Regions from separate parts of the Arthrobacter sp. NPDC057009 genome, predicted to be linked through region 2. Evidence: riboswitches for the same ligand, from Rfam matches in the RefSeq annotation. Region 2 holds a riboswitch; each other region holds the start of a gene.
What was found. A riboswitch is a leader RNA that binds a small molecule or an ion and turns the genes downstream of it on or off. The one in region 2 is predicted to bind S-adenosylmethionine.
Positions count from the first base shown of each region.

Region 1: linked by a shared signal. The riboswitch ahead of ACFTR6_RS15205 (DUF1737 domain-containing protein) and the one ahead of ACFTR6_RS06280 (bifunctional o-acetylhomoserine/o-acetylserine sulfhydrylase) in region 2 are both predicted to bind S-adenosylmethionine.
Region 3: linked by a shared signal. The riboswitch ahead of ACFTR6_RS01295 (aminotransferase class V-fold PLP-dependent enzyme) and the one ahead of ACFTR6_RS06280 (bifunctional o-acetylhomoserine/o-acetylserine sulfhydrylase) in region 2 are both predicted to bind S-adenosylmethionine.

Region 1 covers NZ_JBHUSB010000014.1:71,524-81,354, reverse strand. The annotation lists gene ACFTR6_RS15230 (AMP-binding protein) at 1-1,187, opposite strand, end outside; gene ACFTR6_RS15225 (DUF1905 domain-containing protein) at 1,131-1,565, shown strand; gene ACFTR6_RS15220 (YegP family protein) at 1,632-2,024, opposite strand; gene ACFTR6_RS15215 (O-succinylhomoserine sulfhydrylase) at 2,315-3,523, opposite strand; gene ACFTR6_RS15210 (rhodanese-like domain-containing protein) at 3,525-3,935, opposite strand; gene ACFTR6_RS15205 (DUF1737 domain-containing protein) at 3,932-4,240, opposite strand; SAM riboswitch class IV at 4,254-4,368, opposite strand; gene ACFTR6_RS15200 (NtaA/DmoA family FMN-dependent monooxygenase) at 4,589-5,884, shown strand; gene ACFTR6_RS15195 (aromatic amino acid ammonia-lyase) at 5,889-7,562, shown strand; gene ACFTR6_RS15190 (PLP-dependent cysteine synthase family protein) at 7,559-8,608, shown strand; gene ACFTR6_RS15185 (EAL domain-containing protein) at 8,623-9,630, opposite strand.
Region 2 covers NZ_JBHUSB010000004.1:141,338-151,168, forward strand. The annotation lists gene ACFTR6_RS06255 (amidohydrolase family protein) at 1-1,122, shown strand, start outside; gene ACFTR6_RS06260 (DeoR/GlpR family DNA-binding transcription regulator) at 1,247-2,035, shown strand; gene ACFTR6_RS06265 (histidine phosphatase family protein) at 2,088-2,768, opposite strand; gene ACFTR6_RS06270 (CPBP family intramembrane glutamic endopeptidase) at 2,907-3,686, shown strand; gene ACFTR6_RS06275 (VOC family protein) at 3,797-4,435, opposite strand; SAM riboswitch class IV at 4,564-4,680, shown strand; gene ACFTR6_RS06280 (bifunctional o-acetylhomoserine/o-acetylserine sulfhydrylase) at 4,724-6,040, shown strand; SAM riboswitch class IV at 6,146-6,261, shown strand; gene ACFTR6_RS06285 (homoserine O-acetyltransferase) at 6,277-7,434, shown strand; gene ACFTR6_RS06290 (MFS transporter) at 7,623-9,005, shown strand; gene ACFTR6_RS06295 (alcohol dehydrogenase catalytic domain-containing protein) at 9,152-9,831, shown strand, end outside.
Region 3 covers NZ_JBHUSB010000001.1:267,356-277,186, reverse strand. The annotation lists gene ACFTR6_RS01320 (MFS transporter) at 1-268, shown strand, start outside; gene ACFTR6_RS01315 (fluoride efflux transporter FluC) at 255-620, opposite strand; gene ACFTR6_RS01310 (fluoride efflux transporter FluC) at 617-1,072, opposite strand; gene ACFTR6_RS01305 (metal-dependent transcriptional regulator) at 1,079-1,792, opposite strand; gene ACFTR6_RS01300 (class I SAM-dependent methyltransferase) at 1,803-2,582, opposite strand; gene ACFTR6_RS01295 (aminotransferase class V-fold PLP-dependent enzyme) at 2,684-4,090, opposite strand; SAM riboswitch class IV at 4,126-4,239, opposite strand; gene hisN (histidinol-phosphatase) at 4,413-5,225, opposite strand; gene ACFTR6_RS01285 (ribosome small subunit-dependent GTPase A) at 5,292-6,407, opposite strand; gene aroA (3-phosphoshikimate 1-carboxyvinyltransferase) at 6,391-7,782, opposite strand; gene ACFTR6_RS01275 (DoxX family protein) at 7,804-8,373, opposite strand; gene ACFTR6_RS01270 (sigma-70 family RNA polymerase sigma factor) at 8,810-9,538, shown strand; gene rsrA (mycothiol system anti-sigma-R factor) at 9,535-9,795, shown strand.

The DNA of each region.
Region 1 (9,831 bases), on a different contig from region 2:
CTGGCCGCCGCAACGCCGAGGTCGGCCAGGATGCGCTCCACCTGGCCCAGGTCCACGCGGAGCCCGACGATTTTGACGAACCGGCTGCGCCGCCCCACCACTTCATAGACGCCTGCCGGATGCAGCCTGGCCAGGTCGCCGGTGCGGAGTTCGTGGACCGTGCGTCCGGCGCCCAGATCCTCCGGGGTTTCCGCGTAGCCGAGCATCACGTTGGGCCCGGTGTAGACGAGTTCGCCGTGCTCCAGGCCGGAGACCGGCTCGATCCGGAATGCGCCGCCCGGCACCGGGACGCCGATGGCGCCGGGGTGCTCGGCAGCCAGCCCGGGAGGAAGATAGGCCATCCGGGCCGTGGCCTCGGTCTGGCCGTACATCACGAACAGTTCCCAGCCCTTCCGGCGGCCGAGTTCGGCATAGCTCCGTACGCGGTCCGGGGCGAGCCGGCCTCCGGCCTGCGTGACATACCGCAGTGAGGGCAGGTCCATTCCGTCAAAGCCCACACGTTCCAGCAGTTCAAAGGTGTAGGGCACGGCTGCGAACGCCGTGGCCTCGCGGGCACGGAAAAGCTCCCAGAAGCAGGGGTCAACAACGGAAAGGTCGGTGAGCACCAGGCCCGCGCCCCGCAGCAGGTGGCTGTTGATCACAGACAGGCCGTAGCAGTAGGACATCGGCAGGGTGGTTGCCGCGCGGTCTGCCGGGCCGATGTTCAGGTACTCGGCAATCGACTCCGCGTTGGCCTGCAGATTGTTGGCGGACAGCCGCACCAGCTTGGGCGAGCCGGTGGACCCGGAAGTGCTGAGCAGAAGCGCCAGGTCCGGATGGAGCTCGTGCCTGCTGCCGGCCCGGCGCTCCTCGAACAGGATCTCTCCGTTGGCGGATCGCAGCACGACGTCGGGGTCGTACGCGGCCACCAGGGATTCCAGTGCCGCCGGCTTGTCCTCCGGAAGCAGGATCAGCGGGTGGCCGGCAACCAGGGCGGCGAGGTAGGCCACCAGGGAGTCGACGTCGTTCGCGGCAGCCAGTGCCACCAGGCGGCGCTGGCTGCCCAGGCGGAGGGCGAGGGCATCAACCCTGTCGGCCAGTCCCCGGTAGGTGAGGGTGAAATTGTCTGAAAGAACTGCGGGCCTGTCCCCGTGGCCTGCGAGATCGGCGGCGAAGGGCACCCGCGCGAAATCAAGCTGCGTGGTCACCGGAAGAGGATAGTAGTTAAGGCTTACCTAAGTAAAACCATTCCCTGGCCTGTTACGGCATGCCATACTCGCTCCGTGAGCGAGTCTTACGAGTTCAGAGCCCCTTTATGGTTGTATCCGGGCGAATCCGCCTGGCATTTCATTACGTTGCCCGTGGATATTGCGGACGAAATCCGTGAGGAGTCCGCGGGGTTCCGCAGGGGGTTCGGCTCGGTGAAGGTGGCGGCAGACATTGCGGGCCACCAGTGGCAGACCTCGATCTTTCCGGACACCGGCAGCGGTTCGTACCTGCTGCCGGTCAAGCGGGCTGTGCGGGCTGCTGCCCGCATCGCCGCGGGCGACGACGTCGATGTCCGGCTGGTCGTCATCACCACCTGAGCCGCGGCCGCCAGGAACAGTCCCGCCAGGAACAGGCCCCCAAGAGCAGGTCCCCAGAGCAGTCGGCTAGGCGGCGCCGGTCCAGCGGGCCGGGGCTGCGGGGGCTGACGGCCTCCAGTGCGCCGCGCTGCTGGTGCCCGAGGCCTCGGCCGGGGTGCGCTTCTTGCCGAATCCCTGCCGGCCGTGGCCGGAGCGGGCTGGAAGAGTCTGGGCCGAGAGAGTCTGGGCCGGCACCGGCGCGGGAACTGCCGCGGAGGCTTCCTGAACCTTCGGTGCTGCCGGCGAGAGGTCCGTGACGAGCCCCGTCCCGGCGCATTCGCGGACGTCGGCAATGCCCGCGGCAGCCGCGCGCTTGTCCTCGAAAGGTGCGGAGACGGCCAGCACGGTTCCATTGGGAGCCATCAGCCGGAACCGGTACTGGGAGTCGGCGTCAACAAAAACTTCAAATACTCCGGCCATGATGTTCCTTCCGGTCAGGGAGGCTGCGCGCAGCGTCTTCGCGGCCACGGCCCCGAACGCATCGCTGCGTCTGTCCTTGGATGGGCTGAACCGACAGGGGTTTGATCGGCTCATCGGTGTTATTAGAGTCTGCCCAGTGCATATGGACCCTACAAGACCGTCCATGTAAACCCTGGGTAAACCCTGCTGGTCCACCCACTAAACCGCCCCCGGGCTCCGTTCTCAAGGACGCCCGAAACGAAGGGACGTGCAGCGCAGCGCGCGTTCACAGCCCGCCATTGGAAGTAACGTCAGATCTGTTTGAGCGCCTGCTCCAGGTCCGCGATGAGGTCGTCCGCGTCCTCCAGTCCGACGGACAGCCGCACCACGCCATCGCTGAGCCCGATCGCGGCGCGTCCTTCCGGCCCCATGGCCCGGTGCGTCGTGGTGGCGGGATGGGTGATGAGGGACTTGGCGTCGCCCAGGTTGTTGGAGATGTCGATGATCTTCAGGCCGTCCAGCAGCGCAAAGGCGGCTTCCTTGCCCGACTGGCCGGCCGTCGTCGCAAGTTCCAGCGTGAGGACGGTGCCGCCGGCCTTCATCTGCCTGGCCGCCAGGTCGTACTGCGGGTGCGACTTGAGCAGCGGGTACTTGACCCAGTTCACGGCAGGCTGGGTTTCCAGCCATTCGGCGAGGCGCAGCGCGGTGGCGGAGGAGTGGTTCACGCGCAGGGACATGGTTTCCAGGCCCTTGGTGAGGACCCAGGCGTTGAATGCGGAGAGCGCCGGGCCCGTGTGGCGCATGAGCTGCTTGACCGGGCCGTCGATGAATTCCCTGGTGCCCAGGATCGCTCCGCCCATCACGCGGCCCTGGCCGTCGATGTGCTTGGTGCCGGAGTAGACGATCACGTCCGCGCCGAGGTCTCCGCAGCGCTGCAGCAGCGGGGTGGCGAAGACGTTGTCCGCCACCACCTTGGCGCCGGCGGCGTGGGCGAGTTCGCTCACCGCCGCGATGTCCACGATTTCCTGCATCGGGTTGGACGGGGATTCGAAGAAGACGGCCGTGGTGGGCACCGAGAGGGCTTCGCGCCACTGCTCGAGGTCCGGGCCGTCCACGAACACCGTCTCCACGCCCCAGCGCGGCAGGATTTCGTTGAGGATCACGAAGCAGGAACCGAACAGCGAGCGGGCTGCGACCACGCGGTCCCCGGCGCCCAGCAGGGCACCCAGCGCGGTGAAAACGGCGGACATGCCGGACGCCGTCGCAAAGCACGCCTCAGTGCCTTCGAGGAGGCGGAGCCGCTCCTGGAAGGTGGCCACCGACGGGTTGCCGTAGCGCGAGTAGACAAAGCGCTCGTCTTCGCCGGTGAAGGCGCGCTCGGCGGCGGCGGCGGACTCGTAGACGAATCCGGAGTTCAGGAAGACAGGCTCGGTGGTCTCCTGGAAATTGGTGCGGTCAAGCCCGCCGCGGACGGCCTGGGTATCGGGGCTCCAGCCGGCGGCGTCGTGGTTAAAGGTCAATTTAGTTCTTTCCCAGGTTCGTCGGCAGGCCGCGGTTCTTCCAGCCGTTCACGGTGCGCTCACCGTAACGGTCGGGCTCGCCCTCGAAGCCTTCGAGGACGTTGTAGGCAGTAAAACCGGCCTGCGTTGCGGCGGTGGCGGCAGCGATGGAGCGCTGGCCGGAGCGGCACAGGAAGAGCAGCTCCACCCGGGTGTCCTCGGGGGCCTGCTGCTTCAGCTGCTCGACGAAGTCGGGGTTGGGAATGCCGCCGGGAAAGGTCCACTGGATGAAGAGGGGATCATTTTCCGTGGCGTTGGTGTCGGGAATGCCGATGTGCGCCCATTCGCCCTCGGTGCGCACATCCACCAGGATGGCGCCCTCCTCAAGCTTGGCCCACGCGTCCTGCGGAGTGATGTCTCCGGCGTAGCTCATGCGTGGCCCTCGTAAACTTCCGCGCTCAGGTCCTCGTCGGAGTCCAGCTGGTCCACGGCGGTGGCGACGGCGGCGTCTGCGGTGGCGATCGCTGCCGGCAGGATGAGGGCCTGGGCCACGATGACGGTGGTGCCGTTGAAGGTGGCGGCAGGGCTGCCGTGCAGCACGTATCCCTCGGCCAGGGCTGCCGAGATGCGCTCACAGAACGCCCGGTCGTCCGGCCCCGTGATGAGGCGGTAGGACAGTTTTTCCTCAGGTTTATCCTGCTGGGACGGCAGCGTTGCAACGGCGGGGGCGTCTGACACGACGGATCTCCTTTTCTCACGCTTGCAGCTCGAAGTGGTCGATATGCCGAGTATTCACCTGAGGCACCCCGCCGTGGAAGGAGGGTTGCCGACCGGCCAGTCAGGGCTTAATGCCGGTACTCATTACTCCCGAAAAAAGTAACACTGACGACGGCGGCGCGCACCGCCGCCGTCGTCATCTTCCGTAACGGACCCCGCGACTTTCCCTGATCCATGGGACTGCCCGGGTTGCTCGCGTTGCCGTTACAAAGCCCGCGGCCGGGAGGATAATGACGGGAGATGAACCGCCGTAACGCCGGATGAAACCAGGCCGCAGTGAATGATTCGACCGCGAATACAGTGACTCCCATGCTGCACTTTGGATGGTTTGTGGGCCATGGCTTCGGGGTCCAGGGCTGGGGGACACCCGGCTACGGTATCGGCTACGACTGGAAGAAACCGGCCCCCTACCAGCACGCGGTCCGCGAGTTTGAGCGGGCCGGGCTGGACCTGTTCATCATTGAGGACTCGCTGACCGTCCCCGACACCTACGGCGGCAGCGCGGAGGTCTCACTGGCGCAGGCGTCCTTTGCGCCCAAACACGATCCGCTGGCGCTGGTGCCGTACCTGCTGTCCGCCACGGAACACCTGGGCATCGTGCCCACCATCAGCGCGTCCTTCTATCCGCCCTTCACCGCGGCCCGGCTGCTGGCCACGCTGCAGCACTTCTCCAACGGCCAGCTTGGCTGGAACGTGGTGACCTCCGGCAGCGACCTTGCCGCGCAGAACTACGGACTGGACCAGCAGATCGAGCACGACCTCCGCTACGAGAAGGCCGAGGAGTTCGTGGACGTCGTCCGCAAGCTCTGGCGCAGCTGGGAACCGGACGCCATCGTGGAGGACGCCCGGGCGGGCATCTTCGCGGACCACACCAAAGTCCGGCCCATCCACCACGACGGGGAGTTCTTCAAAGTCCGGGGACCGCTGAACACCGCGCCGCTGCCGGAGGAGCCGGTGCTGGTGCAGGCCGGGGCCTCCCCGCGGGGCAAGGCCTTCGCCGGTGCGAACGCGGACGTTGCGATCGCCCTGGCCCGCGGCGCGGACGGCATGAAGGCCTACCGGGACTCCATCCGAGCCGAGGCCGCCGCAGCCGGCCGGAACCCCGACGACGTCAAGGTGCTGTTCGTCCTGAAACCCACCGTGACCGGATCCCGGGCTGAAGCGGAGGAACTGCGTGCCGCGCGCCGGGAGCTCACGCAGCGGGACATCGACAGCCAGCTCAACTCCATCTCCTACCTCTCCGTCATCGACTTCAAGCAGTTCGACCTCGACGCACCCCTCCCGGAACTGAGCACCAACAGCAACCAGGGAACGCTGGAGCACTTCTCCAAGGCGGCACCGCCGGGTTCCACGCTGCGGCAGATCCTGCAGGCCCGCAGCGGCGGTGCAGGCGACAGCATCATCGGAACGGCCGATGAGATCGCCGACTACCTCGAGGAAACCGGCACCGCAGTGGGCGGCGACGGGTTCCTCTTCTCCGGCTTCGTGGACCCGGCCACCATCCACGGAGTGCTGGACAGGCTGGCGCCCGTGCTGCGCCGGCGGGGACTGCTGCGGACGAGCTACGGCGACGGCGGCTTGCGCCGGAACCTGCTGGACTTTTAGCGCCATGGCAATGGCCGGGGAAAGCAACGGACTGGCGCCGGGCATCAGCCGCGGCACGTTCCTGATCGGGACGGCCCGCATCCGGGCCGGCGACCTGGCCGCCGCAGCGGCCGATCCGAGCGTGGAGGTGGTCCTCAGCGCCGAAGCCCTGGAGCTCGTGGGGCTGTCCCGTGAGGTGGTGCAGGCGGCCATCGATTCCGGCCACCGGGTCTACGGCCTCAACACCCTGCTCGGCTCCGGCCGGGACACGGCCGTGGAGCAGGACTCCATCCTCGACTACCAGCTCCAGGTGATCCGCTACCACCACAGCGGCGTGGGCGGACTGCTGGCCCGTGATGAGGTCCGCGCCCTCATCTTGGCCAGGCTCATCGGATTCACCCGGGGAGGCTCGGGCGTGCGCCCGGAAACCGCCCGTTTCTACGCCGAATTGCTGAACAGGGGTGTGGTGCCGGCGGTTCCGCGCGACGGGTCCGTCGGCTCATCGGACCTCACGCAGCTCGCGGCGGTTGCCGCCGTCGCCATCGGGGAAGGACAGGCACTGGGTCCCGACGGCGGCCTGCTCGACGGCGGGCAGGCACTCGCCGCCGCCGGGCTGGAACCGCTGGTCCTGGCGCCGGGGGAGGCCCTGGCGCTGGTCAGCGCCAACTCCTATTCCATCGGTGCGGGCGCGCTGGAGCTGCGCCGCATCCGCTGGCTCGCCGATCTGGCGGACACTGCGCTGGCGCTGTCGCTGGAGGCCACTGCAAGGTACGACGGCGGCGGGAACCTCAGTCCCTTCTCGCCGGCTGTGCAGTCGGCCAAGGCCGTGGACGGCCAGCGCGTCTCGGCGGCCAACGTCCGCCGCCTGGTGCGCGGCGGCTGGCTGGACGACCCGCGGCGGCAGGTGTCCGTCCAGGACGCCCTGTCCTTCCGCGCCGCGCCGCAGACGCACGGCGCGTTCCGTGCCCAGGTGGCCGCCCTGGCCGAGGCGCTCGAGGTGGAACTCAACGGCCGGGGCGACAACCCGCTGGCGGACGTGCCCTCGGGCCGGATGGTGTCCGGTGGCAACTTCCAGCCGATGCAGCTGGCCCTGGCGTTCGAGGCGCTGCGGCTGGGGCTGGCACACGTCGGAATCAGCAGCGAGCGGCGCATCGCCAAGCTCTATCCGCCGCAGCGACTGATCCGGCAGCTCAACCTCGAGGCGGCCCGGGCAGGCACGCCGCTCGCGTCCGAAGACCTGCCGGGACTGCTCTGGTACTCGGCCGCAGGCCTGCTGGCCGAGCTGAAGTTCCTGGCGGCGCCCGCAACACTGGGAGCCCCCACCCTGTCCGCCGATGTGGAGGACCACTCCACGCTGGCTCCGCTTGCCCTCCAGCAGCTGGAGCGCTCAGTCGAGGCCGCGGCCAAGCTCCTCACCATCGAGGCCCTGACCGCTTCCTATCTGCTGGCTGAGGCGCAGGACACGGACCTGCGCGAGGCCGTAACCCGGCAGCTGGGCTCAGGAACCGGCGCCGTGGTGCGGCGGCTGTCGGAGCTGCTCGCCGGGCAGTTGCCGGCGGCGGTGCTGGTGGAGGCTGCAAGGAAGGAGTTGGGGGATTTGCTGGCAGGACTGTTCGAATTGCAGACGCCGTCCCCGGACACCGACGGTGACCGGGGGCCGGATGACGGCGGTCCAAACTATGCGCGAGGAGAATCATGACCACCGTGACGGGGAGCGGCCGCCAGCCGAGGCATGTGGGCCCTATAGTGGATCCGGCCGGGGACGCCGACGCAGTGCTGGCCCGGGTGGGGAACACTCCGCTGGTCCCGCTGGACGTGCTGAGCCGTGGCCTGGGAAGCACAGTTTTCGTGAAGCTCGAATCGGAAAATCCCGGCGGGTCCATCAAGGACCGGACCGCGCTGAGCATGGTCCGGGCTGCCGAGCGCAGCGGCGACCTGCAGCCCGGCGGGACCATCGTCGAAAGCACCTCAGGGAACACCGGAATCGGGCTCGCGCTGATCGGTGCACTGACCGGCCATCCCGTGGTGGTGGTCACCGGAGATTCCATTTCGTCGGAGAAGCTTGAGGCCCTCAACCGGTACGGCGCGCGGGTGGTGTTCACGGACTGGAGCGCGCCGTCGAATTCGCCGGAGAATGCGCGGGCGGTCGCGGCCCGGATCACGGCCGAGATTCCCGGCGCATGGCGTCCGCTGCAGTTCGACAACCCGGCCAACCCACGCGCGCACTACGAGGGAACGGCCCCGGAAATCTGGGAGCAGACGGCCGGCCGGGTGACGCACTTCGTCGCGGGCGTGGGAACCGGCGGCACCATCACCGGAAACGGGCGGTACCTCAAGGAGAAATCAGGCGGTCACGTGGAGGTGATCGGTGCCGACCCCTACGGCTCGGTCTACAGCGGCGGGCATCCGGGCCAGATCCTCGTGGACGGCGTCGGCAACTCCTGGCCCAAGCCTGAATGGCCGAAGGTGTTTGACCTCGGCCTGCTGGACAGGTTCCTGCGGATTCCGAACGACGAGGTGTACACCACGCTGCACCGGCTGCTCAACGACGAAGGCCTGTCCCTCGGGCCGTCGTCGGGCCTGACCGTGGCGGCGGCGCTCCGGGTGGCCAGGGCGGCGCCGCACGGGTCAGTGGTTGTGGCGATCGCCCCGGACACGGGCAGCAACTACCAGAGCAAGGCGTTCAACCCGGTGTGGCTGGCGGACAACCACATCCGCCTGGCCACGGACCTCGCCGAAGACTAGCCCAGTAGTTAGGACTAGCCCAGGAGCGATATCGGGCCCGTGGCAGGCGTTTCGCTCTCGGAACGGATCCAGGCATTCCAGTCCAGCGGGTGGACTGAGGGCCGGCCCAGCAGGTACCCCTGCGCCGCCACCACGCCAAGGCCGGTCACGGCGTCGAGTTCTTCCTGCGTCTCCACGCCCTGGGCGCCAAGGGCGGCGTCGATGTAGTGCGCCAGTTCGTTCATGGCTGCAGCCCTCAAGCGCTGACCCTGTGAGCTCTCAATGCCCGCAATGAAGCTCCGGTCCAGCTTGATGATGTCCGGGTGAAGCTCCAGGACCTGGTCCATGGACGTGAAGCCAACCCCGGCCCCGTTGACGGCGATCCGCAGTCCGCGCTGTCGCAGGGGAGCGAGGGCGGCAGTCAGCGCCCCGTACTGGTCGAAGGGGATCGGCCCGTTCAGGTCGATGACGATCCGGTCCATGGCCAGCTGGGAATGGTCCAGCAGTCCGGGGATCCTCGGGTCCGCGCACGTTGCCGGGGTCAGGTTCAGGGCGATGAACATGTGCTCCGGCACGGCCTGCGCCGCAGTGAGGGCGCGGTGCAGTGCCGCGAGCTCAAGGTCGGTGCCCAGCCCCACGGATTCTGCCTCACTGAACCAGTGGTCAGCGCTGGCACCGTCGTCGCTGACGAAGCGGGTGAGGGCCTCGACGCCGATCACGTGGCCCTCCGGAAGCCGGCGGATCGGCTGGAAGGCGGTCATCAGCATCTTGTCGGCAAGGATGGCTTCAATCCGGTTCCTGCTGCGCCGGGTGAAGGGCACCGGCTCAGGCACCGCCACGGCCTGGGGCCGTGCCATCTCCGGGATGGCGCCGTTGTCTGCGTTGGCCAACTCCGTGGTGGCGGTGAGGTGCTCGAGCAGCACATGTTCCGGGTTGTCCGGGTGGGCTTCGAACAGGGCGCGCAGCTGCTGGCGGGTCCACTCACTCGCCGGGTCCGATTCGGCAAGCAGTTCGGTGATAATCTGGCGGGCTTGCCAGCGCACAGTGAGTTCCCCAGTGTCCCCCGGCAACGCTGCCTGGGCCCCCCAACCCGTGGGTAGTGAGGTTGTCAATGCGGGAAGGGCGTTCTCGTCCCAAGACATCGGCTATTCCTTTATACGTACTGGTTCCGGCTGAGCCCGGAACCCGGCAAAGCGCCATCACCGCTGCGGGTGCGGGCAGTTGGCCGTGGAAGAAGACTACAA
Region 2 (9,831 bases):
GCCTCAGCTCCCGCGGCCGACGATGCCGTGGACGCCGGCGGCCGTGCCGTGCTGCCCGGCTGGGTGGACTCCCACACGCACCTGATTTTTGCCGGGGACCGGACGGCGGAATTCGAGGCGCGGATGGCGGGGGAGGAGTACAGCGCGGGCGGCATCGCCGTCACGACGAACGCCACCCGGAACACCAGCGACTATGACCTCACAAGGCTGGCGCAGGGCCGCGTCGCCGAAGCCGTGTCCCAGGGCACCACGTACCTGGAGACGAAAACCGGGTACGGCCTGGATGTGGAGCAGGAGGCCAGGAGCGCCCGTATCGCCTCCACGGTGGCGGACGAGGTCACGTACCTGGGCGCCCACCTCGTGCCGGCCGGCATTGACGCGGACGAATACACCAGGCTCGCCTGCGGCCCCATGCTGGAGGCCGCCCGCCCATATGTCCGCTGGGCCGACGTGTTCTGCGAACGGGGCGCCTTTTCCGAGGAGCAGTCCCGCGCCGTGCTGCAGGCCAGCCGCGACGCCGGGCTGGGGCTGCGGGTGCACGGCAACCAGCTGGGGCACGGCCCTGGTGTCAGCCTCGCGGTGGAGTTCGGCGCAGCCAGCGTTGACCACGTGAACTATCTCTCGGAGCAGGACATCGCCAACCTCGCCGCCGGCTGGTCCGGCTGGGATGCCGCTGGAACGGGCAGCCGAGGAACAGACAGCCGCGGAACAGACAGCCGCGGAACAGTGGCCACCTGCCTGCCGGCCTGCGACCTCTCCACGCGGCAGCCCTTGGCCCCCGGACGGCAGCTGCTGGATGCTGGCGTGCCCATCGCACTGGCATCCAACTGCAATCCCGGCACCTCCTACACGAGTTCCATGTCCTTTTGCGTCACCACCGCAGTCCTACAAATGGGCCTGAGCGTGCATGAGGCCGTGCGGGCGGCGACGTACGGCGGTGCCTTGGCGCTGCGGCGCGAGTCCGGAAACGACGCCGACGGCGAACGCGCGGTGGGCTCGATCGCCGTCGGACACCGCGCGGACCTGCACGTCCTCAACGCCCCCTCCGCCACGCACCTCGCCTACCGGCCCGGCATGCCGCTCACCCACGCCGTTTGGCGCGCGGGGGTGCGGGCACGGTAGTGTCGGGCGGGGCCGTTTACAGCAGCCACCCTCCGCACCGTAGTGACGGAAGCTGATCATAAGAGGTCTGCTACAATCAAAAAACGTCATTTCTTGTGACGGTTTTGATTTTGAAAGGCCACGCATGACCCGCACCGACCGACTGACGGCCATCCTTGATCTCCTTGCCGAAGCCGGCCAAGTGGAAGTTGAGGAGATTGTCACGCGGCTCGGCGTCTCGCCCGCTACGGCCCGGCGCGACCTGGACAGCCTGGCCAAGCGGCGGCTGCTGACGCGGACCCGCGGCGGCGCCACCACGGGCGCTCTGGCCTATGACCTTCCCGGCAGGTACAACCGGGACGACCACGCCGTGGCCAAGCAGGAGATCGCCCTCGCTGCCTCGGCCCTCATCGCCCCGGGCATGGTCATCGGGCTGTGTGGCGGCACCACGAGCACCGCCCTCGCGCAGATCCTGGCCACCCGCGAAGATCTTAACTCGCCGTCGAACCAGCCCACGCTCACGGTGGTGACCAACGCCATCAACATCGCCTCGCAGCTTGCCGTCCGGCCCAACATCAAAGTGATGGTCACCGGGGGCATCCTCAACACCCGGTCGTATGAACTCGTGGGCCCGTACACGGACATCATCATGCAGAAGGTGGTGCTGGACATCGCCTTCATCGGGGTCAACGGCGTCGATGCCGAGGTGGGGCCCACCAACACGGGCGAGGCCGAGGCCACGGTGAACGCCCTGCTCGCCAGCCGGGCCAGTGTCTCCTACGTGATCGCGGACTCCTCGAAAGTGGGCCGCCGGGCGTTCGCCACCATGGACGGCTACGATTTCACCCGGCTCATCACCGACGCCGGCATCTCCGCGGCGGACAAGGCTGCGTTCGAGGCGCGCGGCACCGAAGTGATCGTCGCCGGCGCCTAAACCGGCGGCCGCCGGAAACCGGTGCCTAATCGGGCGCCCGGAATAGAAGGCGTCAGAAGATCACAGGAGGCGCGTCCAGCACCGTCTCGTCCACTCTCCGGTCCACCCACTGCGTGAACGGCGTATCGAGTTCATACTTGCCCTCGCCGTTGCGCACCAGCATGCGGATCTCGGCGTTATCCGGGTTGTTCAGCGACTCGAAGTACTCCACGGACCAGTGGAACCAGCGCATGCAGAACAGCCGCATCGTCAACCCGTGCGTGACCAGCAGGCTGTTGGGGGAGTAGTCCGGCTTGGACCAGTGCCGGTACAGGGTTTCCATGAAGGAGGAGATCCGGTCGTAGACGTCCGAACCGGATTCGCCTTCCCGGAAGCGGTAAAAGAAGTGGCCGTAGGCGTTGCGGAGCTCCTTCTGGTCCTCGATGTCGCCGGAGATCTGGAAGTTGGCCCAGTCCTGTTCGCGCAGCCGCGGTTCCTCGATCACCCGTTCCGTCAGGGAGCCCAGGTCCAGTGCCTCCAGGGTCTGGTACGCGCGCAGGTACGGTGAAACGTAGACGCTCACCTTCCGGCCGTCGAGCTCGCGCCGGACGCGCTCCCCGGCGGCCTTCGCCTGCTCCAGCCCAAGTTCCGTCAGCGGTATCCGGTAGTCGGGCACCCTGTTGTAGATGGAGGTGTCCGCGTTGGCGGCCGACTGGCCGTGCCGGATCATGATGATTTTCCCGGGAGCGCTCATAGCTCCCCAGCATAGGGTCACTGTGCAGGGTTACAGCGCAGCTGGACCGGCACCGACGGGCTGGACGGGAATGCACGACGGCGGCAGGAACAGGCAGGCTGACAGGAAAGTACCAGCGGGTGCAGGCAAGATAGGAACATGTTGGTTCCTTCCCGCCGCCGGCTGCGGTTTGAAGTCTGGATTGTCCTTGGGCTGTCGCTGGGGCAATCAGCCGTCTATTCCGTGGTGCAGCTGCTGGACAAGATGACCCGGGCGCCGCTGGCGCAGGGGACGTCCACGCTCAACAGGTCACAGAGCACCCGCGAATACTTCGACCTGACCTATCAGCTCCTGGACATCATCTTCGCCCTGGTGCCGGTCCTGCTGGTCATCTACTTCCTGACCGACCAGCGCCAGTCCAACTCCGGACTAGGACAGGACGGCGGCTCCGCCTTCCGGAAACTGGGCTTCAACTTTGCCAGGCCCGGCAAGGACCTGCTGCAGGGTCTCGGGCTGGCCGCCCTGATCGGCCTCCCGTCGCTGGGGCTTTATGCCGCCGGCCGCGCCCTCGGCATCACGACGGCGATCATCCCGAGCGGCCTGGACGCTTACTGGTGGACGGTGCCCGTGCTGATTCTGTCTGCCCTGCGCCACGCGGTCGTGGAGGAAGTCATTGTGGTGGGCTACCTGCTGGACCGGTTCGGCAAGTTCGGCTGGTCCGTACCCCTTGCGATCTTCGTTTCGTCGATGCTGCGCGGCACCTACCACCTGTACCAGGGGTTCGGGCCCTTCATCGGAAACGCCGTTATGGGCGTGGTGTTCGCGTGGGTCTACACGAAGACCCGCCGGGTGATGCCGCTTGTCATCGCGCACGCGCTGCTGGACATTGTCGCCTTCGTCGGGTTCAGCCTGTTCGGCAAGGCCGCCGGACTGGGCTAGGCCGGGCTGTTTTAATAGCCGGGCTGTATTAAAAAGTGATTCGGCCGCCATCGGCGGGTGACGTCGTTGGCACCCGCTGATGGCGGCCGAAGTGAAGGGCAGGAATCGCGTCAGATGGTGACGGCGCCCGCTGCGGTTTCGAACGTGACGGAGAGGATTCCCGGTGTACCGTGCGGGGCCACCCAGTTCACGGCGACGTCTTCCAGCGGCCGTTCCACGGGCTCGCCTAGCCACTCGGTCACGCGCTCGGCGGAGCCCGCGATCGTGAGGGTGGACATCTTCACATTGCTGTCATAGGCGTTGGACGGGTGCAGTTCCGGATCGCCTTCCCACTTCAGCATGTACGGAACCTGGGGGTCCGCGATGAGCCCCAGGATGCCGATCTGCTTCCAGATAAGTTCCCGGCCGTCAGGAAACTTGCGGTTGCCGTTGACGGCGGAGCGGCCGAGGCGCTCCTCGAACGGGGCGAGGTCGTCAACTTCGACGCACCAGCCCATCCAGCCGCCGCCCGCTGCGGACCGGGCCCGGACGGCCTGGCCGAACGGTGCCTTGTCCGACGCCGGGTGGTCCAGGACCTCAACGACCTCAAGGTACTTGTGGCCGGCCAGCGGGATGATCATGTTCCGGGTTCCAAACCGGGGGTGCACCCCGCCCTTAACGGCTTCGACGCCGAGGGCGGAGGAGATACGTTCGGTGGTGGCCGCGAGGCCATCGTGTTCACAGGCGTAAGAGACGTGATCCATGCGCATGCCCTCATCTTGGCACTTTGTGACGGGGCTCTCAGCTTAGGGTGCCCTAACATTGCGAAATGTCCAGCTTTTGACGAAATTCTTCACAAAGCTGTGCGCGAGGAAGGGCTGTTCCTACACTGATCGCAGGTCATGAGCGCCAGCGAAAAAAGCCCCGGCTCGCTGGCCGGCAACCCTCCACCGCGGCGGGGTGCCCCGGGTGAAGACCTGGCCGCGCGGCGCCCGCCGGGCGGCAAGCGCGGGCCTGTGCCGGGACCAGCACACGCCCCTTCAGCGTCAGGAGCCTGCATGTCCAACGCATGGTCATTTGAAACGCGCCAGATCCACGCCGGCCAGGTGCCCGACGGCGCCACCGGCGCACGCTCCCTGCCCATTTACCAGACGACGTCGTTCGTCTTCCCCAGCGCCGACAGCGCAGCAGACCGTTTCGCGCTCGCCGAGATCGCCCCCATCTACACCCGGATCGGCAATCCGACCCAGGACGCCGTCGAGCAGCGGATCGCCAGCCTGGAGGGAGGGCTTGCGGCGCTGCTCCTGAGCTCCGGCCAGGCCGCCGAAACGTACGCCATCCTCAATATCGCCGAAGCCGGGGACCACGTGGTGGCCAGTCCCAGCCTTTATGGCGGCACCTACAACCTGCTGGCCCACACGCTGAAGAAGTTCGGCGTCTCCGTTACCTTCGTGGCGGACCCGGACGACCTGCAGCAGTGGCGCGATGCAGTCCAGCCGAACACCAAGCTCTTTTTCGCCGAAGTGGTGTCCAACCCGCGGCAGGACGTCCTCGACATCGAGGGCGTCTCCCGGGCAGCACACGAAGCCGGCGTGCCGCTCATCGTGGACAACACCCTGTCCACCCCCTACCTCATCAGGCCGCTTGAATGGGGCGCGGACATCGTGGTGCACTCGGCCACCAAGTACCTGGGCGGACATGGGGCCGCCATTGCCGGTGTCATCGTGGATTCAGGAAACTTCGACTTCGGTAAGGACCCGGAACGATTCCCCGGCTTCAACACGCCGGACCCCACCTACAACGGCCTCGTCTACGCCCGCGACCTCGGCGCAGGCGGCGCCCTGGGCGCCAATCTGTCCTACATCCTGAAGGCGCGGGTCCAGCTGCTCCGCGATCTGGGCTCGGCGGTGTCGCCGTTCAATGCCTTCCTTATCGCGCAGGGCCTGGAAACACTGAGCCTGCGCGTGGAGCGCCACGTGGCCAATGCCGTGGCCGTGGCTGGCTGGCTTGAGGCCCGGGACGATGTGGAATCCGTCGCCTACGCCGGACTGCCGTCCAGCCCCTGGTATGAGCGCGGCCTGAAGTACGGGCCCAAAGGCACCGGCGCGGTGGTGGCCTTTACCGTGGCGGGCGGTGCCGAAGCCGGCAAGCGCTTCGTGGATGCCCTGGAACTGCACTCCCATGTGGCGAACATTGGCGACGTCCGCTCCCTCGTCATCCACCCGGCGTCGACGACGCACAGCCAGCTGACTCCGGAGCAGCAAAGCGTTGCCGGGGTTGCCCCCGGACTGGTCCGGCTGTCCGTCGGCCTGGAGCACATCGACGACATCCTTGCCGACCTCGATGCCGGATTCAGGGCCGCGAAAGGCGCCTGACGTCTCCGCCTGACCCTGTGGCTCCCGTCCCGTTTTCCGGCCGGGAGTCACACAGCCGTCACATTCTTCGCGCAGGCGTCCGCCTGTTTCGTACACTTGGCAACAGGTCATGAGTGCCAGCGACAGCCCCGGCTTGCTGGCCGGCAACCCTCCTTCCGCGGTGGGGTGCCCCGGGTGAAGACCTGGCCTGCCGGTCTGCTGACGGCGGGCAAGCGCGTAAGAAGAGGTAGTTACCTATGACGATTTCTGTCAGCCACACCGACGCTCCGGCCGGGAAGACGCCCGCAGGCGCTGTTCTGGATGGCCCCGTTCCGGACGGCACTGTCCAGTACCGCAGCATCGGCAGCCTGGAACTCGAAGCCGGAGGATTCCTGCCGGACGTGACCCTGGCCTACGAAACGTGGGGAACGCTCAACGAGGACGGTTCCAACGCCATCCTCGTTGAACACGCCCTGACGGGCAGTACCCATGTGACGCGCGGTGCCGGGGACGAGGAGGGCTGGTGGGAGCAGCTCGCCGGGCCGGGCGCGCCAGCGGATACTGACAGGTTCTTCCTCATTTCCATCAACATCCTGGGCGGCTGTTACGGGTCCACCGGGCCGTCGTCGCCTGCCCCGGACGGCAAGCCCTGGGGTTCACGCTTTCCGCTGGTGACCCTCCGGGACTCCACCGTCGCCGAGGCCAGGCTCGCCGACCTGCTCGGCATCAGCAGCTGGCACGCCGTCGTGGGCGGATCCATGGGCGGGGCGCGGGCCCTCGAATGGGCAGTCACCTTCCCGGAGCGGGTGCGCCGCTGCGGTGTCATTTCCGTCGGGGCCAGGAGCACGGCCGAACAGATCGCCTTCGCCCAGGCGCAGACCCTGGCCATCCGGCAGGACCGCCACTTCAACGGCGGCGACTACTACGGCGGCCCGGAACCCGCTGAGGGCCTGGCGCTCGCGCGGCGGATTGCCCACATTACCTACCGGTCCGCCTACGAACTCGATTTCCGGTTCGGCAGGAACGCCCAGGCGGCTGAGGAGCCGCTGCAGGCGGATGCCCTGGCAGGCCGCGGCCGCTACCAGGTGGAGAGCTACCTGGACCACCAGGGCAACAAGCTGGTCCGGCGCTTCGACGCCAACAGCTATATCGCCCTGACGGAGGCTCTCATGAGCCATGACGTCACGCGCGGGAGGGGGACGCTGAAGGAGGCCCTGGCCCGGGCCACCGCCGACTTCTTCATTGCCGCCGTGGACACCGACCGGCTGTACTTTCCCGCGCAGTCGCTCGAACTCGCCGAGGCGCTGCCGGGGAACGTTGACGTGCACATGATCGAGGCGCCGATCGGCCATGACGGCTTCCTCACGGAGATCGGCCAGCTGAACGGGCAGTTGCGCGCGCATCTGCTGGGCTGAGGCGTACTGACAAGTAGCCCACGCGCTGCTTTGTGCATTTATGCAGATGCGTTCTGCACTTTTTGTCGTTGAGCTTGCAGGCAATGGCAGACCATACTCGTGTGAACCGGCGTTTCGTGGTGTACCTCACACACGTTCGCCAAAGACGGTCCCAGTGGTGTCGATGAAGACGCCGAAGGAGTTTACATATGAGTACGGATCACTCCGCCGCAAGGCGTGCAGAGGAAACCGACGTTAAGGCCTCGGGCCTGAGAAAAGTTGTCACGGCCTCAATGGCCGGCACGGTGGTCGAATGGTATGAGTTTTTCCTCTATGCCTCGGCAGCAACTTTGGTGTTCGGCAAGATGTTCTTCCCCAATTCGGGGACGGAACTGGACGGCATCATCGCCGCCTTTGTGACCTATGCGGTCGGGTTCGTTGCCCGCCCCATTGGCGGCATCGTCTTCGGCCACTTCGGCGACAAGTTCGGCCGCAAGCAGCTGCTGCAGCTGAGCATCATCCTGGTGGGTGTCTCCACCTTCCTTATGGGCTGCCTGCCTACCTTCGCGCAGATCGGCTACTGGGCCCCGGCTCTGCTGGTGTTCCTGCGCTTCGTCCAGGGCTTCGCCGTGGGCGGTGAGTGGGGCGGCGCCGTGCTGCTCGTTGCCGAGCACAGCCCCAACAAGTCCCGCGGATTCTGGTCCAGCTGGCCGCAGTCCGCCGTTCCCATGGGCAACCTCCTGGCCACCGGCGTGCTGTTCACCCTTTCCTCCACCCTCTCGCAGGAAGCGTTCCTTGGCTGGGGTTGGCGCGTCGCCTTCTGGCTGTCTGCCGTGATCGTCATCATTGGCTACTACATCCGCACCAAGGTCCAGGACGCACCGATCTTCATCGAGGCCCGCAAGGAAGTCACGGTCGAGCACAAGGGCTACGGCGTCGCTGAAGTTTTCCGCCGCTACCCGCGCGGTGTCTTCACCGCCATGGGCCTGCGCTTTGCCGAGAACATCCTGTACTACCTGGTGGTGACCTTCTCCATCACGTACCTGAAGGTCGTAGTCCAGACGGACACCTCACGGATCCTCCTGCTGCTGCTGGTGGCGCACTTCATCCACTTCTGCGCCGTCCCGCTTGTTGGCAAGCTCTCCGACAGCTTCGGCCGGCGTCCGGTCTACATGGTGGGCGCCGTCCTCGGCGGAACCTGGGGCTTCTTCGCCTTCCCCATGATGGACACCGCCAACGACATCGTTATTCTGGCTGCCATCACCATCGGCCTGCTGTTCCACGCACTCATGTACGCGGGGCAGCCGTCGATCATGGCGGAGATGTTCCCCACCCGCATGCGCTACTCCGGCGTTTCCCTGGGCTACCAGGTGACCTCCATTGTTGCCGGTTCCATGGCGCCGATCATCGCCACATCGCTTCTGAGCAGCTTCAACTCCTCAACTCCGGTGGCCCTGTACCTGCTCGGCGCCTGCATCGTGACCGCAGTAGCCGTGTTCTTCCTCAAGGAAACACGGGGCATCTCGCTCCGCGACGTGGACGCCGCAGACGCCAAGGGCACTGCCGACCTTCTGGCGGCCGCCAAGAAGTAGCCGCCAGGCAAGCCGAACCGGAAGGGGCGCCACAACCCAGGCGCCGGCACCTTCCGTGGCACAACCGCCGACCCAGCTGCCCGGGCCCGCCACCATGCAGGCCCGGGCAGTTGGGCGTTAGCCATCAGATGAAGTCAGGATTTCCCATGAAAGCAGCCGTTCTTTATTCCACCGTTCCTTCCGGAACCGGCTACGCCGAAGCTCAGGCGCTCCGGATCGAGGAGTTGGACCGGCCGGAACCCCGCGCCGGAGAGCTGGGCATCGCCATCACCTACTCCAGCCTGTGCCACTCGGATCTCTCAGTGGTGGACGGTTCCCGTGTCAGGCCCCTTCCCATGGCGCTTGGGCACGAGGCCGTCGGGCGGGTTGAGGCTGTTGGGGAGGGCGTCGAAGGCGTCGCTGTCGGCGACCACGTCGTCCTGGTCTTCGTCCCCAGCTGCGGGGACTGCCGGGCATGCAAAGCCGGGCGGCCGGCCCTCTGCCACCGGGCAGCGGAAGTCAACGGTTCAGGAGACCTGCTGCACGGCGAGGCGCTGCTGCGGACACCGGCGGGGGAGCGGATCAACCACCACCTGGGCGTCTCGGCCTTCGCTGACTACGCTGTGGTAGCGCGGGAGTCTGTGGTGGTGATTGACGACGACGTCCCGGACACCGTCGCGGCGATGTTCGGTTGCGCCGTGCTCACCGGCATGGGCGCCGTGCTGAACACGGCCGCCGTCACGGCCGGGCAGTCGGTGGCCGTCTTTGGGCTCGGTGCCGTTGGGCTGTCCGCAGTCATGGCGGCGGCACTCGCCGGCGCCTCATCCGTGATTGCCATCGACCCCAA
Region 3 (9,831 bases), on a different contig from region 2:
CGGCCTTTCCATGACGGTGGCACCATTGACGGCTGCCATCCTGGGCTCCGTGCCGGAAAAGCAGGCCGGCGTGGGCTCGGCCGTGAACAACGCGGTCTCGAGGATCGCGGGCCTGGTGTGCATCGCATTTACGGGCTTCATCGTCGGCCCGGAGCTGACGACGCCGGGCCTGCACCGCGCGCTGCTGGCCACCGCCGCGCTGCTCTTGCTGGGGGCGGCCTGCTCCGCCGTCGGAATCCGCAACCCCGCGCCGGCTAGCCGCCGCTGATCGCGATTCCCGCCCACGCCGCAGCCAGGCCCAGCAGCAGGTTGGCCAGGACATTAACGACGGCGGCAAGGTAGCGCCGCTCACTGGCCAGCCGGACTGTTGCCGTGGTCCAGGAACTGAAGGTGGTCAACCCGCCGGCGAACCCGGTGGCAAGGGCGGAACGCCATTCGGGGGCGAACGATGCGGTGAGCCCCATGGACAGCCCGATCACAAACGAGCCGGCCACGTTCACCAGCAGGGTGGCCCAGGGCCAGTGCCGCCGCGGCGAGGGGTAGCCGGCCAGCCAGCCGTCCACGGCAAACCTGAGCAGCGCCCCGCCGATGCCGAATAGACCCACGAGGAGCGCCGTCACGGATTAGCCTCACGGGCAGCGCCGATTGCCTTGCCGGTCCGCCAGCCGGCGGCCGCCGCCGCCAGCCCCAGCAGCACGGACAGCCCCAGGTAGAGCAGCCCCAGGCCCGGCAGCCCGGCACGGGTCAGCTGGTCCGCGGAAAAGACGACGGCGGAGAAGGTAGTGAAGGAGCCGAGCACACCGGGCCCGACGGCGGCGCGGAGCCAGAACGCGGTGCGGGGACGCGCGATCCAGATGGTGGTGAGGGCCGCCAGCACGAAGCTGCCGAGGATATTGATGCCCAGTGTGGCCCAGGGCAGGTCTCCCGGACGGTCGGGGAACAGCAGTCCCAGCGCGTACCGGAGTTCCGTGCCAAGCAGTCCGCCGGCGGCCACGGCTGTCCACACCCGCCAGCCATAACCGGAGCCGGTCGCGGCGGCGGTGCCGGTGCGGCCTGCCAGGGGGACCCGCACCTGAGGCTACAGGCCGGCCATGCGGCAGCCGGGGTGGGCGGAGTCGCTGTGGATCCAGAGCGCGGAGGCCACTTCGTCGGCGAGGTCAACGTCCCGGCTGGTTCCGGGGGACCCGATTCGCACCACGAGCGCGCCGCCGAAGGGCCTGCGGCCCCGCACCTCGACGTCGGCATCGAGGCTGATCTGTTCCGCGGCCAGGTAGCGCAGCAGATCCGGGTTCTCGTCACTGATCCGGGTGATCCTGCCGGTGTGGCCGTCATCGAGCTCGATCATCCGGTGGGCGGACGGCATCCTGACAGTTCCGTCAGCCGAGGGGATGGGGTCGCCGTGCGGGTCCCTGGACGGGTTGCCCAGCCGGGCGGCCAGCCGCTCAATGAACGTGTCCGAGACCGCATGCTCCAGCTGCTCAGCCTCGTCATGGACTTCATCCCAGCTGTAGCCGAGGTCCTTGACCAGGTACGTCTCAATCAGCCGGTGCCGGCGGACCATGGAGAGGGCCAGCCGGACACCCTGGGGCGTGAGCGTGATGGCACTGTAGGGCTTGTGGAGGACCAGGCCCTGGTCCTTGAGCTTGCGCACCATCTCGGAGACCGAGGAGTTGGCCACACCGAGGCGCTGTGCAAGCTGGGTGGAGGTGATGGGCTTGTCCTGCCATTCCGTGAAGGAATAGATGACCTTAACGTAGTCCTCGATCGAGGAGGAGGGCGTACTGGTCTTCACAGCTTCAAGCCTACCTGCTGCCACCACGGCGTTCCGCCCTGACCGCCCGCCAGGTCTGGGTGAGGTAGGGGAGCTGCAGCAGCTCGCCGTCGGCATGGCCGAGGTGCTCGTGCAGGTACCAGGTCAGGTTTCCGGTCACCTTCGCGCGGGTGGCATCGTTGGCCGCGAGGTAGTAGCTGCGGGACTTGGCCAGTTCGAGGATGTCGTCCGGGGTGACGGGATCCTCCCACCTGGTCAGGTGGCTTTCCAGGGAGGTGAATTCCGGGCCGATCCTGGGCCTGAAGTCCGGTTTGTGGACGTCCCCGGCGTGCATGATGCGCGACAGCCGGTGCACCCAGGGTACTGACGTGTCCAGCTGGTTCCAGATCAGGCCCAGTACTCCCTGGGGCCTGAGGATGCGGGAAATCTCCGTGCTGGCCCGCAGCGGATCGCACCAGTGCCACGCCTGGGCAACGCTGACGACGTCGAACGCCGCCGAGGGCAGCCCGGTTTCCTCAGCGGTCCCCACCACGGCATGGACCGCGGGGCAGTCACGGCCCAGCTGCTCCAGCATGTCCCGGGAAGGGTCCACGGCGCTGACCTCGAGCCCGCGGTCCACCAGCAACGCGGTGAATTTGCCCGTTCCTGCGCCGAGGTCAGCGGCGGTACGGGCCCCGGCCGGAATAAGCCAGCTGGCGGAGTCCTCCGGGTAGCCCGGACGGACGCGGTGGTAGTGCTCGCCGCCGTCCTGGAAGCTCTGTCCAAGCTCCTGCCGCCGGCCGTGATGAAGTTTGGGACCGCCCCGTGCCACGCACAGTCTCCTTATACCGACGTCGAAAATTACCCTTCGAATTTACCGTACGGGGAGCGGGAGGTGCTTAGTCCTGGGTGCGGGTTAGTCCTGGATGCCGATCAGTCCTGGACACACGGTGCGGCGCCGGCGGTGCCGGGCGTGTTGGGCGCCCACTCGGGGTAGGTGCGGGTGTCGTTCGCCGGAACCCAGCGCCCGGCGTCCACCACGTAGTCCCAGCCGAGGCCCGAGCGGCGGAGCTCCTCGATGCCGGCGAGCAGCCGCTGTGCGTCCTCGAGCCGTGAACCCACGCCGAAGCTGGCGCGCAGGGACCCGGACGGCAGTCCGAGGCGCTTCAGCAGCGGGTGGGCGCAGAAGCGTCCGTCGCGCAGACCCACGCCGTGTTCGGCCGACAGGTAGGCGGCGACCAGGCCGGCGTCGTAACCCTCTACCGAGAAGTTGACTACGCCGATGGCGTCGTCCGGGTCGCTGTCCGCGAAAATCTGGTGGACGGTGACGCCGTCGATCTGGCGCAGTCCCTCGACCAGGAAGGACCGGATGCCGGCTTCATGGGCGTGCCATTCCTGCGGATCAAGGGCGGCGATGACCTGGGTTGCCCGGGCCAGGGTGGCAGCGCCGAGGACGTTCGGTGAGCCGCCCTCGTGGCGGGCGGGGCCGGTGGCCCAGCTGACGCCGTCGAGCCGGGCCTCGCTTACGGCGCCGCCGCCGGCGAGGTGGGGGGTGCCGGCGTCGAGCCAGTCGGGACGGCCGATGAGGACGCCGGCCCCGAAGGGGGCGTAGAGCTTGTGGCCCGAGAAGGCGAGGTAGTCGACGTCGTCCGCGGCGATGTTGACGCGGCGGTGCGGCGCGAGCTGGGCGGCGTCCACCACGATGCGGGCGCCGTATTCATGGGCCAGCGCGGCGAGGCGGCGGATCGGGAGGATTTCGCCCGTGACGTTGGAGGCGCCGGTCACGGCGAGGAGGCTGATGTCGCCGTGCTCCAGTTCGGCACGCAGGCTGGCGATGGTGGCTTCAAGCGTTTCGGAGGCCACCACGCTGCGGTGCGGCACGCCCTGCCACGGCAGCAGGTTGGCGTGGTGCTCGATGTCCAGGTACAGCACCTCGCCCGTGTGGTGGTGGTCCTCCACGGGCAGGCAGCCGGCCAGCAGGTTGAGGGAGTCGGTGGTGTTCCGGGTGAAGATGACAGCGTCATCGGCGCGGCCCCCCACGAATTCGCGCACGATGTTCCGCGAGTTCTCGTACACGGAGGTGCTGATCTGCGAGGCGTAGCCGGCGCCGCGGTGCACGCTCGCGTAGAACGGCAGGATCTCGTTGAGGTACGCGGAGACGACCGACAGCGCAGGGGCGGAGGCGCCATAGTCGAGGTTTGCGTAGCGGACGTGGCCGCCCTGTATCAGCGGGGCTTGGATCTCTGCGCCGGTGACGGCGGCCAGGGGGCGGCGGGCGGCGGCGAACCGGCCGTCCAGCGCGAGGGCGTCGGGGGTGGAAGCAATGATGGCAGTCGTCATGGGACCTCACTGGGATAAGGACCCCGTGTGACGGGGATCCGCGCTTGCCGGGTCCGTTCCGGATCGGCCTGGTCGTCACCCGGGGCACCCCACCGCGAATGGAGGGTTGCCGGCCAGCTAACCGGGGTTTAGCGCTGGCACTCGTGACCTGTTACGAGATTAGGACATCGGCAGAGGCGATGAAAAAGCCGGTTGGAATGTTAAGCGGATTATTACGCGAACCGGATATAGGGCCTGCTGCCGAAGAAACGACGGCGGCCGCCCCCAAAAGCGGGCGGCCGCCGTCGTAATGTTCAGCGCCAGGGCGGTGGTGGGAGAAAACCTAGAGCAGGTCGTCCAGCTGCGGGTTCAGCCGCTTCAGGACTTCCGAGTGCAGGATCGAGTTGGTCGCCAGGGCGTTGCCGCCGAACGGGCCGTCCGTGCCCTCGAGGGAGGTGAAACGGCCGCCGGCCTCCGTCACGATCGGCACCAGCGCCGCCATGTCGTACAGGTTCAGTTCCGGTTCGCAGGCGATGTCCACGGCCCCTTCGGCCACCATGCAGTAGGACCAGAAGTCGCCGAAGGCGCGGGTGCGCCACACATCCTCGGTCAGCTGGAGGAACTCTTCAAGGTTGCCGCGGTCTTTCCAGCCGCCGAGGCTGGAGTAGGAAAGCGAGGCGTCGGACAGGCTGGACACGTTGGACACCTTGAGCCGGGTGGCGGCCGCGAGGGATCGGCCCGAGTAGGCGCCGGCGCCTTTGGCCGCCCACCAGCGCTTGCCGAGCGCCGGGGCGCTGACAACGCCCACCACAGGTTCTCCCTCGTCGACGAGGGCAATCAGCGTGGCCCAGACCGGCACCCCGCGGACAAAGTTCTTGGTGCCGTCGATGGGGTCGATGATCCAGCGGCGGGAACCGTGGCCGGAACTTCCGAACTCCTCACCGAGGACGGCGTCACGGGGACGGGAGCGTGACAGTTGGCCGCGGATTGACTCCTCGGCGGCCTTGTCCGCATCGGTGACCGGCGTCAGATCTGGCTTCGTCTCGATCTGAAGGTCCAGTGCCTTGAACCGGCTCATGGTCTGGTCGTCCACGGAATCGGCCAGCACATGGGCAAGACGCAGGTCATCGTTGTACGTTGAAGCGGGTTGGGTCATGGTTCCAAACTACCCTCAAAGGCCCGGCACGGCGGGGAGGCAGCGGCCGGACAGCGCCGGGGGCGGCTAGCCGACGCTGCCGAGTTCCTTGGTTTCCTGGGCCTCAGCGCGCGGGTCGGTGCCCAGCAGGCGGCGCAGGGACGCGAGCCGTGCTGCTCCCGAGGGGCCGGCGTGGCCGGCTTCCACCCACGCGTCCACGCCGCAGTTGACGGCGGTGGCGTCGTGTTTGCACCCGCGTTCGCAGGCCTCCGTGCCGGGCTCAAGGTCGGGGAAGGAACGCAGGATTCGGTCCGGATCGACGTGCGCCAGTCCGAAGGAGCGGATGCCCGGCGTGTCGATGATCCAGCTGCCCGCCGGGGCGTCGGCGAGCTTGAGGGCAAGGGCCGACGACGACGTGTGCCGTCCGCGGCCCGTCACCGCGTTCACGCCGCCGGTGGCCCGTTCGGCGCCCGTCAGCGCGTTGACCATGGTGGATTTTCCGACGCCGGAATGGCCCAGCATCACCGTCACCTTGCCGTCCAGATGGGCGCGGAGATCGGACACGGCGGCAACGTCGAGCCGGGCGGAGAGGCCGTCGTCGGACCGGGCGTCGATGCCGGACGCGTCGGCATCGGCAGTGCGGCTGATGATCACCGGAAAGTCGAGGTGCCGGTAGTTGCTCAGCAGCTCGGTCGGATCCTTGACGTCCGCTTTGGTGACGAGCAGCAGCGGCTCGATCCCGGCGTCGTAGGCTGCCACCAGCGCCCGGTCGATGAAGCCGGTGCGGGGTTCCGGGTTGGCGGCGGCCACAACCACCACCAGCTGGTCGGCGTTGGCGACGACGGCGCGTTCCACGGGATCGGTGTCGTCGGCGCTGCGGCGCAGCAGGGTCTTGCGGTCCTGGATTTTCACCAGCCGGGCCAGGGTGTCCGGCGAGCCGGACACGTCCCCCACGAGGGAGACGAAGTCTCCGGCCACCACGGGGGAGCGGCGCAGCTCGCGGGCGCGAGCGGCAATGACCGTCCGCTCGTGGCCCGAGTCCTCGCCGACGACGGCGGTGTAGCGGCCCCGGTCCACGGTGATGATCCGGCCGGTGACGGCATCCTCATGGCTTGGGCGGTCCTTCGTCCGGGGCCGGGAACCCTTTTTGTTCGGCCGGATCCGGACGTCGGACTCGTCCCAGGAATCAGTGCTGCGTGCCACCGGTGGTCCCCGCGGTATTGGTAACAGCACTGTTGGTCACACCGCTGCCCCGCTGGGCGAGCATGTCCGCCCACAGCTTGGGGAAATCGGGCATGGTCTTGGACGTCGTGGCAATGTCCTCCACCTCCACGCCCCTGACCGCCAGCCCGAGGATGGCTCCGGCGGTGGCCATCCGGTGGTCCGCATAGCTGTGGACGACGCCGGCGTGCAGTTCCGCAGGCCGGATGATGAGTCCGTCGGCAGTTTCCTCTGAATCGCCGCCGAGCCGGTTGATCTCGGTGACGAGCGCGGCGAGCCTGTCCGTTTCATGTCCGCGAAGGTGGGCGATGCCGCTCAGCCGTGACGGTCCGGATGCCAGGGCGCAGAGCGCGGCGACTGTGGGCGCCAGTTCGCTGGTTTCGGCGAAGTCCGCACCCTTGATCTCGCTGCCGCCGGTCACCGTCAGGGTACCGTCGGCCAGGGTGACCGTGGCCCCCATATCGGTCAGGATGCTGCGCCACATGTCGCCGACCTGCGTGGTGTGCCCGGGCCAGTCCGGAATCCGGACAGTACCGCCGGTGGCCAGCGCGGCGGCCAGGAACGGGCCGGCGTTGGACAAGTCCTGCTCGATGCGCTGGTCGAACGCGCGGATCGGGCCGGGGCTGACAACCCAGTGGTTGGGCGTGGAGTCATCCACCGCCACGCCCGCGCCGCGCAGCACGGCGATGGTCATGTTGATATGGTCCAAACTCGGGACCGTGCTGCCTGAATGTTCAAGGTGCAGGCCGTCGGCGAACCGTGCACCGACCAGCAGCAGGGCGGAGACGAACTGCGAGGACGCACTGGCGTCGATGACGAGGTGCCCGCCGCGGACCTGGCCGGAGCCCTCGACGCGGAACGGCAGCGAGGCGGGCGTGCCGCCGTCGTCGCCCGTTACGGCTACTCCGAGCGCTGAGAGCGCGTCGATGATGGTGCCCATCGGCCGTTCCCGGGCGTGGGGGTCGCCGTCGAAAAGGGTGGCGCCAGAGCGCAGTGCCGCCAGAGGCGGTACGAACCGCATGACTGTCCCGGCCAGGCCGCAGTCGATGGCGACGTCCGCGCCGCCGGCGTTGGCCGGAATTGGCGTCACCTCGAGGTCCGGGCCAAAGGCGCCGTCGCCCGGGACTTCCCGGATGTCGGCGCCAAGCTGGCGCAGGGCGGCGATCATGAGCGCAGAGTCCCGGGAGTGCAGCGGTGCCCGGAGCCGGGACGGCCCGTCGGCCAGCGCGGCAAGCACCAGATACCTGTTGGTCAACGACTTGGAGCCCGGTACGCGGACTGTTGCGTCAACCGGCTGTTCCGCAAATGGCGCGGGCCAGTGCGGAGCAGCGCCGGAGTGTTCAGCGGACGCGCCCATGGGTGATGCTGCCATTCCTGCTTATGCCCCTACCGCTTGGTCGACGGCCCTGCGGACTGCCTTGTCGGCCCGGCGGACAGCCTTGTCCGCGCTGTGCAGTTTCTTGCCGGTGGTCTTGCGGGCGTCGGCGGCGAGGTGGGTCGCTGCCTTCCGGGCGTCGGCGGCGAGGTGCTCTGCACGCCAGGCCAGGCTGGGCTTGCCCGCTGTGTCCACCGAGGCCAGCATCACGCCGCCGGTGAGTGTGATGTTCTTGAGCAGCTGGTTCCGGCGCGCTTCGCGGCCTTCCTTGCTGCTGATGTCGGCGCTGCGCCATTCAACGAAGGCGTTCAGTGCCGAGATGACGGCCAGTACCGAGGCTGCCAGCCGTGCCGACTTGCCGAGGGCGAAGAGGACGCCGGCGCCCACCTGCGTGCCGCCGATGATCCGGGCAAGGACCCTCTCGTCAGTCTGGAACGGCAGGGCTTCAGCGGCACGGCGCAGGAGGGGCGACAGTTGCTGCGCGGTGTCGTCCGCATTCCTGAGCTTGTCCGTGCCGGCGAGGATGAAACTTGAGGCCAGCATCGGCCGGGCAAAAAAGCGGACAAAGGACATGAATTTCCTCCTGGATGGCCGAGCCGCGGTGGCCGCGGCGGAGTCGGTTCTAGTCTTGCACTTTTGCGGAATATTTGCCCACCGCGCGTCGTTGTGCTCTTTGGCCGGAAACGATAGGCAGGCGGTGTCCTGTTGCCGTTCCCGGTGTTCAGCGGCGGCTGGGGGATGGCCGGAACCGGCAGGAGCACGGACCGCTGCACGAACGCGGGTCTTTTCGACGGGTCTTAGCAGGCGGAGTGGAGATGGAGCATTGACTTTGGTGAAGGAAGCTGTGGGGGTGCGAAGTCCCGCCAGAATGCGGCCGTTCGTGGTGTCCGAAGCTGGCGCGCTGGAGTCAGGAAGTGCCTTCCCCGCTCCGGGCGGGCTTCTTGGCCCGGACTATGGCACGGCACGCCGCCAGGGGCGCCCGGCGCCGATCAAAGTAGACTTGAATGCAATGAGCACCGTGGACCCGGCCCTGCAGGCCGCACAGGAGGACGCCGCCAGCGGCATCCCGGAGAATGGCACGTCGCCCGCTGCTGAAGCGGCAGAGGATATCGACGTCGGTTCGGAGAGCACTGAAGCGCGCCGGGCGCGGTTTGAGCGCGACGCCATGCAGTACGTGGACCAGCTGTATTCGGCGGCCATGCGCATGGCGCGGAACCCCGCAGATGCCGAGGACCTCGTCCAGGAGGCGTATACCAAGGCGTTCTCGGCGTTCCATCAGTACAAGCCGGGGACCAACCTGAAGGCCTGGCTGTACCGGATCCTGACGAACACCTACATCAACCTGTACCGGAAGCGGCAGCGGGAACCCCTGCAGTCGAATTCGGACACCATCGAGGACTGGCAACTCGCCCGCGCCGAATCCCACACCTCCAGCGGCCTGCGCTCGGCCGAGGCCGAGGCGCTGGACCACCTGCCGGATTCGGACGTCAAGCGGGCACTGCAGGCCATCCCCGAGGAGTTCCGGCTGGCCGTGTACTTCGCCGACGTCGAGGGCTTCGCGTACAAGGAAATATCGGACATCATGAACACCCCCATCGGCACTGTGATGTCCCGGCTGCACCGGGGCCGAAAGATGCTGCGGGACATGCTGGCGGATTACGCCGCCGAGCGGGGATTCAAGGCTGCTGCGGACACCACGGCGGCAGCGCAGGGCAACAAACAGGAGAACGGGAAATGAGCGACTGCCAGGGATTGGGTGATTGCGACGACACCAGGATGCAACGCATCTACGAGTATCTGGACGGGGCCTTGACCCGCAGCGACCTTGCGGAGATCAAGCAGCACCTGGACGAGTGCCCCGAATGCACAGAGCAGTACGATCTGGAGTGCGTCATCCGGAAAGTGGTGAAGCGCTCCTGTACCGAGGCTGCTCCGGAAAACCTCAAGAACGCCATCCTGCAGCGGATCCACACGATCCGTCCGGTGGACGCCTGACAGGGCCACTGAGTTAAACACGATGCCCCCGCTACC